Regions from separate parts of the Thermobifida sp. genome, predicted to be linked through region 1. Evidence: riboswitches for the same ligand, from Rfam matches in the RefSeq annotation. Region 1 holds a riboswitch; the other holds the start of a gene.
What was found. Region 1 has a riboswitch for thiamine pyrophosphate ahead of thiO (glycine oxidase ThiO). Riboswitches for the same ligand answer to the same signal wherever they lie in the genome.
Positions count from the first base shown of each region.

Region 2: it holds a riboswitch for thiamine pyrophosphate, as region 1 does, so the genes downstream of both, CW348_RS06630 (ECF transporter S component) here and thiO (glycine oxidase ThiO) in region 1, are expected to answer to the same signal.

Region 1 covers NZ_PITY01000015.1:93,309-97,162, reverse strand. Annotated here, with positions in the region: gene pknB (Stk1 family PASTA domain-containing Ser/Thr kinase) at 1-183, opposite strand, end outside; gene CW348_RS03195 (thiazole synthase) at 287-1,087, opposite strand; gene thiS (sulfur carrier protein ThiS) at 1,089-1,289, opposite strand; gene thiO (glycine oxidase ThiO) at 1,286-2,461, opposite strand; TPP riboswitch at 2,454-2,566, opposite strand; gene CW348_RS03180 (Rv2175c family DNA-binding protein) at 2,686-3,045, shown strand; gene thiE (thiamine phosphate synthase) at 3,118-3,774, shown strand; gene CW348_RS03170 (SDR family oxidoreductase) at 3,814-3,854, opposite strand, start outside.
Region 2 covers NZ_PITY01000020.1:359,641-363,494, forward strand. Annotated here, with positions in the region: gene CW348_RS06625 (ABC transporter ATP-binding protein) at 1-723, opposite strand, end outside; gene CW348_RS06630 (ECF transporter S component) at 728-1,330, opposite strand; TPP riboswitch at 1,437-1,542, opposite strand; gene glgP (alpha-glucan family phosphorylase) at 1,827-3,854, opposite strand, start outside.

The DNA.
Region 1 (3,854 bases):
TTGGACGAACTGCGGGTCGCGCGCCAGGTTGGCATGCATCACCTTCAGCGCGACACGGCGGTCCAGCCGGAGATCGTGAGCGAGGAAGACAGTCGCCATACCGCCGTTGGCGATCTTCGATTCGACCCGGTACCGATGGGCGAGGGTCGTTCCCACTAGCGCGTCCGCAGCCGTCATGTCCACGAGGGGAAGTTTACGGGGGAAAGCGGAAACTGACGGTCTCACCACAGTTTCGGCACGCAGCAGTAAAGAAACCCGGGGCGGGACCACGGTCCCGCCCCGGGTTTCAGCCCTCGCGCGGCGGGGAGGAGGCGTGCGCGTAGCGGCGGATCGGGATCCGCCCGGCCAGCCGGGCCCGCCGACCAGCCGACACCGCCTCCCGCATCGCGTGCGCCATCAGCACCGGATCCTGGGCCCGAGTGACCGCGGTTGCCAACAGCACCGCGTCGCAGCCCAGTTCCATGGCGAGTGCCGCATCGCTTGCGGTGCCGATGCCCGCGTCCAAAATCACAGGGACGTCCAGCTCTTCGACGATCAGTTCGATGTTGTGCGGGTTGCGGATGCCCATCCCCGAACCGATCGGCGCCCCTAACGGCATCACCGCGGCACACCCCACCTGCGCCAGCCGGCGGGCCAGCACCGGGTCGTCGTTGGTGTAGGCGAGGACGACGAACCCCTCGTCCACCAGCCGTTCTGCGGCGTCCAGCGTCTCCACCGGGTCAGGAAGGAGGGTGCGCTCGTCGGCGACCACCTCCAGCTTCACCCAGTTGGTCTCCAACGCTTCACGCCCCAGCCGCGCAGTGCGCAGCGCGTCGACCGCGGTGAAGCAGCCTGCCGTGTTGGGCAGCGGGCGGACCCCGGTTTCCCGGAGCACATCCCAGACCGACCCTTGGGCGTTCGGGTCAACCCGGCGCATCGCCACAGTGGTCATCTCGGTGCCGGAGGCACGCAGCGCGTCCGCCAGCACGTGCAGCGACGGAGCACCCCCGGTGCCCATGATGAGCCGGGAATGGAACTTCTCCCCGGCGATCACCAACGGGTCCTCGAAGGTGTCGGCGCGGGTCGTCCCGGTCGCAGCGTCGGTCAAGTCAGCCCCCCTGCACAGCGGTGAGCACGTCCACCCGGTCGTCGGGGGAGACCACGGTGCGCGCCCAGTCGGTCTTGGGCACCACCTCGTCGTTGACCGCCACAGCCACGCCCGACTCCGCCCGGGTCAGGGAGCGCACCACGTCGGCCACCGTGGTGTCCGGAGCGAGCTGACGCGGCTCACCGTTGATGATCGCGTTCACGATGTTTCAACCCCTTTCGATGGTGAGGATGAGGGAAGGAAGCGGTCTGCGGCGAGATGGCTCGCATAGTCGGGCAGCCGCCCCGTACTCAAGACTTCGGCCATGACATCTCCGGTCACCGGGGCCAGCAGCACCCCGTGGCGGTAGTGGCCGACCGCAAGGTGCAGCCCGCGCACACGGGTGGGTCCCAGCAGCGGCTCGTTGTCCGGCGGCCCGGGGCGCAGCCCCACGCACGTTTCGACGATCTCCAGTTCCGTGACCCCGGGTACGAGCTCGCGCGCGTCGCGGAGCATCTCCCAGACCCCGCCGACGGTCAACCGGGTGTCGAAGCCCATCTCCTCCTGGGTGGCCCCCAGGATCACCTCGCCATCGGCCCGCGGCACCAGGTAGACGGGGGAGCCGGTGACCAAGCCGCGCACGGTGCGGGTCACCAGCGGCTCGGCGCCCACGGGGGTGCGCAGCCGCAGCAGCTGCCCCTTGACCGGGCGCAGCGGGGGCACCACTCCCTCGGGCAGTCCGACAATGTCGGAGCTCCACACGCCCGCGGCGAGCACCACCTGGCCCGCGTCGAGAGTGTCGCCGCTGTCCAGCACGACGCCGCGCACGGCGTCCTCGCCCCCGACCACCTCCCGGACGTGCCCGGCGACGAACAGTGCGCCGCGGGCAGCGGCGGCGGCACGCAGCGCCTCAGACAGGCGGCGCGGATCCACCGAGTGGTCGTCAGGGGCCAGGAAGCCGCCCCGCACAGTGGGAGCCAGCATCGGCTCGAGCCGGCGGCATTCGCGTGAGGTGAGCCGTTCGGTGCGGATACCGAGACGGTCGCGTAGCTGCTGTAGTTCCGCGAGCGTGGCCATGTCGTCCGGGTCGAACCCCACCTGCAGGGTGCCTTCGGTGCGGTAGCCCGGGTCGACGTCGGTGTCTTCTGCGAGCTCGGCGATGAAATCGGGGTAGCGCTGCTGGGACCGCAGCCCCAGACGGATCAGCGACTCTTCCCCGAACACCGCTTCGGTTGCGGGGGTCAGCATGCCCGCCGCCACCCCGGACGCGGCGCCCGCCTTCTCCGCGGACACGACGGTCACCCGCATCCCGAGGCGGGCAGCACGCCATGCGGTGACCAGGCCAATAAGTCCGCCCCCAACGACAAGGACGTCCGGGGCTGAGCGCAACTGCACGGCGCGCCACTCCCTTCGCCGGTATGACCCGGATCAGGTTCTGCGGTCGGAGGCGGACAGCCTCCCTCTCAGCCGGGTTCCGCCCCGGCTCCCGCGGGTTTTCGCTTTCGTCCGCATTCTAGGTCGCCCGTGACTGGGGAAGCCAAAGGTCCGACATGTACGCCTAAAGCGATCACGGTCGGTCGAGAGGATTCGGCGCGCGCCAGATGTGGAAGATTGGGACCGTGACACAGATCGATCGCGACCTCGACGCGCTCGTCGGAGAGTGGCTCACTCTCCAGGAAGCGGCCGCGGCCCTCGGTGTGAGCCAGAACCAGGTCCGGCAGATGATCCGCAACCACCGGCTCCTCGGCGTGGTCCGCGGCGGAGAACTGGCGATTCCCGCGGCGTTCATCACCAACGGCACCATCCTCAAAGGCCTCCAAGGCACCCTCACCGTGCTCGCGGACAGCGGTTTCTCTCCGGAGGAGGCGCTGCGCTGGATGTTCACCGCAGACGACAGCCTGCCCGGCACTCCGCTCGATGCGATCCGCGGCAACCGCGGCACCGAGGTGCGCCGCCGCGCCCAGGCGATGCTGCTGTAAGACACCCCGTCGCCGGGTACGCTGCACCCGCCCCGCGGGACAGGCGCTCGGCGACGATCTAGGGTGGGAGCCGTGGACGAGACTCTGCGAAAGCGGTTGGAATCCGCCCGGCTCTACCTGTGCACGGACGCCCGCGCCGACCGAGGCGACCTGGCCGAGTTCCTTGATGCGGCGCTCGCCGGGGGCGTGGACATCGTGCAACTGCGCGACAAGACCCTGGACGCGCGGGACGAGCTCGCCGCGCTGGAAGTCGTGCGTGAGGCGTGCGACCGCCACGGGGCGCTGCTCGCGGTCAACGACCGGGCCGACATAGCCCACGCCGTCAACGCCGACGTGCTGCACCTGGGACAGCGGGACCTGCCCGTGCGCTACGCCCGCGCGATCCTCGGGGACCGGCCGCTGATCGGCCGCTCCACCAACGCGGCGGAGCTGTCTGCGGCCGCCGACCGGGAAGAAGGCGTCGACTACTTCTGTATCGGCCCGGTGTGGGCGACCCCGACCAAACCGGGACGGCCCGCTGCCGGGCTCGACGAGGTGGCGCGGGTCGCCGCCCTGCACCCGCAGCGCCCCTGGTTCGCGATCGGCGGGATCAACGAGGACAACCTGGACCAGGTGCTGGCCGCGGGCGCCCGCCGGGCTGTCGTGGTCCGCGCCATCACCGAAGCCGAAGACCCGCGTGCGGCGGCGGCGGAGCTCAAACGCCGCCTCGTGGCAGCGGCCGCAGCCTGACCGCGGCCCGCCCCCGCCCGGGCGGGCCGGAAAGGGCGCTCAGCGGGGGCCGAGCGCGCTACCGGAGCCGCTGAAGAGCG
Region 2 (3,854 bases), on a different contig from region 1:
CCGGGCGAACACCGTGCGGGGAGCACCGTCGGCGATGACTCCCCCGCCCGGTTCGACGACTACGACCCGGTCAACCAGGTCGACGACGTCGGCGACCCGGTGTTCGACGAGTACCAGGGTGGCCCCGGTGTCGGCGAGCAGCCGGGCCAGCACGTCGCGGATCAGGCGTGCCCCGGGCGGGTCGAGGTTGGCGGTGGGTTCGTCGAGCAGCAGCAGCCGGGGGCGCATGGCGAGCACCCCGGCGATCACCAGGCGCTGCTTCTCCCCGCCGGAGAGGGCCGCGGTGGGATGGGCGCGCCCATAGGGGAAGCCGACCCGGGCGAGGGCTTCGTCTACCCGTGCCCAGATCTGTTCGCGGGGCACGCCGAGGTTCTCCAAGCCGAACGCGACGTCGTCCCCGGCGCGGGCCATGACGAGCTGGCTCTCCGGGTCCTGCGCCACCAGGCCGATCCGGCCGCGCTGGCTCGTCGCGGGTTTCCCGTCGACGAGGAGCCGGCCTTCCTCTTCGCCGGTGATGGCGCCGTTGGGCCCGGTGAGTCCCGCCAGCGCGTGCAGCAGGGTGCTCTTCCCTGCCCCGGAAGCGCCCAGCAGCAGGACGCGTTCCCCTGGTTCGATCACCAGGTCGACGCCGCGCAGGGCGTAGTCGGCGCGGCCGGCGTGCCGCCAGCCCCAGCCGGACAGTTCCACCCGCGCGCCGTGACCGTCGCGGTTTCCGGTACCCATCGGCCTATCCCCGCGCCGAGGCGAAGGGGGACAGCGCTCCGGCGGCGGCCAAGCGCGTGGTGAGCACACGCGAGCCCGCCCCGGCGATGAGGCCGGCGCTGATCAGGACGAGTACCCCGTAGACGACCTGGTAGCTGAGGGGCCAGGTGACATGGTAGGTGAGGTTGTCCCGGATCGCGGGGGAGATCCCGCCGGCCACTCCCGCGAGGACTGCCACCCCCATGCCCCAGCTGCGGTAGCGGAAGGCGAGGAAGACCAGTTCACTGAGCAGTCCTTGCAGGGCGCCGGAGATGAGGACCGAGACGCCCCACCCGGTGCCCAGCAGCATCTCCAGGGAGGCGGCGGCGATCGACGTCAGCACGGCGGCCCCGGGTTTGCGGATGATGAGTCCGCCGAGGACACCGGGGACCATCCACATGCCGTAGAGAATGGCCTGGGCCGGAGGGAAGAACGCGAACAGTCCCGTGGTGGCGTTCCACAGGACACTCCACACCCAGAAGACGATCCCCACGGCGACACCGATGACGGCAGCCACCACGATGTCCACGGTGCGCCAGTGGAGGAGGGATTGACGATCCTGGCCGGGTTGCGGCTCGGCCGGGCTCATGATTGGTCACGTCCCTTCGCGGAGTCACGGAGGGCTCTTGGCCAAGAGCGCACACCGGCCGCTATGACACGCACCAGAAGCACCGGTGCGCGAGACCACGCCACCGGTGGCGGTTCCCACGACTTCCTTCGCTGGCATTACCCAGATCAGGTAGTAAGGGTCTGCGGCTGTGCCGCACTCTCAGCGCTAGAGGCGCTCCCCTGTCGTTTGGTTGTGCTGTCGGGCCTCATTATGGCCGCAGGACGGCGGCGCGCGTCAACCCGCCCCGGATCCGGGGTGCGCCGCTCCCCGCCGTACCACGGGTCGACGCAGCTCTTCTCCGGCCGCGGTGGCCGGTTGCGGCCGCTTCCCTTCCCTTTTTTCGGCTGCGATGGTGCCCGCCGCCAGGCGGTCTCCCCGAGACGGCGGCCGCGGCTGCCGCTGCCCCGGGGACAACCGCCGGGTACCGCACCAGGGTCGCCGTACCCGGCCTGCCGCTGCGGTGCGGGTGTCCTGGTCAGTGCGGCACGAGGGTGCCGATACCCATCGTGGGTTCGGCTACCACGGCCATCCCCGCTTCTGCGGGATGGGTGAGGAGCCGGTGCCGTGGGCGGATGCGGACCGTGTACCCGCACGTGCCCGCGCGGTCCAGTGGGACGGTCCCGCCGAAGCGCACCAGCGGGTAGACCACGTCCGAGGCGGGCAGCGGCACGAGTTCGGTCGTGGTCGGGTTGATCAGTTCGTCGTCGTCGTTGACGAGTCCCAGGACGACCTCCACGCACACGTCGTCCGGGTCGAGCCCGCCCAGGACCAGGGTGGCGCGCACCTCCAGTTCCCCGCCGACCTGCGGGGTGTCCCCGTTCATCGACGTTTCGACGTGTTCGATGCGCACCCCCGGCCAGGCGTGCTGCACCCGCTGTTTCCAGGCGGCGAGCTCCCGGGCTCCGCGGTAGTTGTCTGCGGCGAGCCGCCGCATGGCGAGCGCGGCTGGCTGGTAGAGCTGGTCGACGTATTCGCGGACCATGCGGGTGGCCTGCACTTTCGGTCCCAGGGAGACCATGGTGTGCTTGACCGTCTCCAGCCACCGCCGGGGCAGTCCGTGGTCGTCCCGCTCGTAGAACAAGGGGGCGACCTGCTCCTCGAACAGCTCGTAGAGGGCTGCCGCTTCGATGTCGTCCCGCCGGTCCGGGTCGTCGACGCCGTCCGCGGTGGGGATCGCCCACCCGTTGGAGCCGTCGAACCACTCGTCCCACCAGCCGTCGCGGATCGACAGGTTGAGTCCGCCGTTGAGCGCGGACTTCATGCCTGAGGTGCCGCACGCTTCCAGGGGACGCAGCGGGTTGTTCAGCCACACGTCGCAGCCCTGCACGAGGAGCGCGGCCAGCGCCATGTCGTAGTCGGGCAGGAAGACGATGCGGTCCCGCACCCGAGGATCGTCGCTGAACCGCACCATCTCCTGGATGAGCCGTTTGCCGCCTTCATCAGCGGGGTGGGCTTTGCCCGCGATGATGATCTGGATGGGGCGTTCCGGATGGCGCAGGAGCGCGGTGAGGCGTTCCGGGTCGCGCAGCATCAAGGTGAGCCGTTTGTAGGAGGGCACGCGGCGGGCGAAACCGACGGTGAGCACCTCCGGGTCGAGTGCCTCGTCGATCCAGGCGAGTTCCGCGTCGGTGGCCCCCCGCTGCCGCCAGGAGGCGCGGAGCCGTTTGCGGGCCTCGATGATCAGCCGTTCGCGCAGGGCGCGGCGCATCCGCCAGAGCTCTTCTGCGTCCCGTTCCACCAGCCGCTGCCAGCCTGCGGGGGTTTCGAGCTCTTCCAGGCCGAGGCCCATGGCCTGTGCCGCGTCCCACGCTTCTTCTGCCATCCAGGTCGCAGCGTGCACGCCGTTGGTGATGGAGGTGATGGGCACTTCGTCGACGTCGAATCCCGGCCACAGTCCACCGAACATCTCCCGGCTGACCGCGCCGTGCAGGGCGCTGACGCCGTTGACCCGCTGGGCGAGGCGCATACCCATGACAGCCATGTTGAACACGTTGGGGTCGCCGCCCGGATAGGTTTCGGCGCCGAGCGCCATCACCCGTTCCACGGGGAGCCCGGGCAGCGCCACCGGGCCGCTGAAGTGGCGTTCCACGAGTTCCTTGGGGAACCGGTCGATTCCGGCGGGCACCGGGGTGTGGGTGGTGAACACGGTTCCGGACCGGGTGGCTTCCAGCGCCTGGTCGAAGTCGAGTCCTGCGGTCTCGATGTATTCGCGCAGCCGTTCCAGGCCGAGGAATCCCGCGTGCCCTTCGTTCATGTGGAAGACCTCGGGCTCGGGATACCCGGTGCGCAGGCAGTAGGCGCGGACCGCGCGCAGTCCGCCGATGCCGAGCAGCAGTTCTTGGCGGAGCCGCTGCTCGGTGCCGCCGCCGTAGAGGCGGTCGGTGACACCGCGCAGGTCGAGGTCGTTGTCGTCGTGGTAGGTGTCGAGCAGCAGCAGCGGCACGCGGCCCACCCGCACGATCCAGACGTGCGCGGTCAGCGTGCGGTTCTCGGGAAGGTCGAC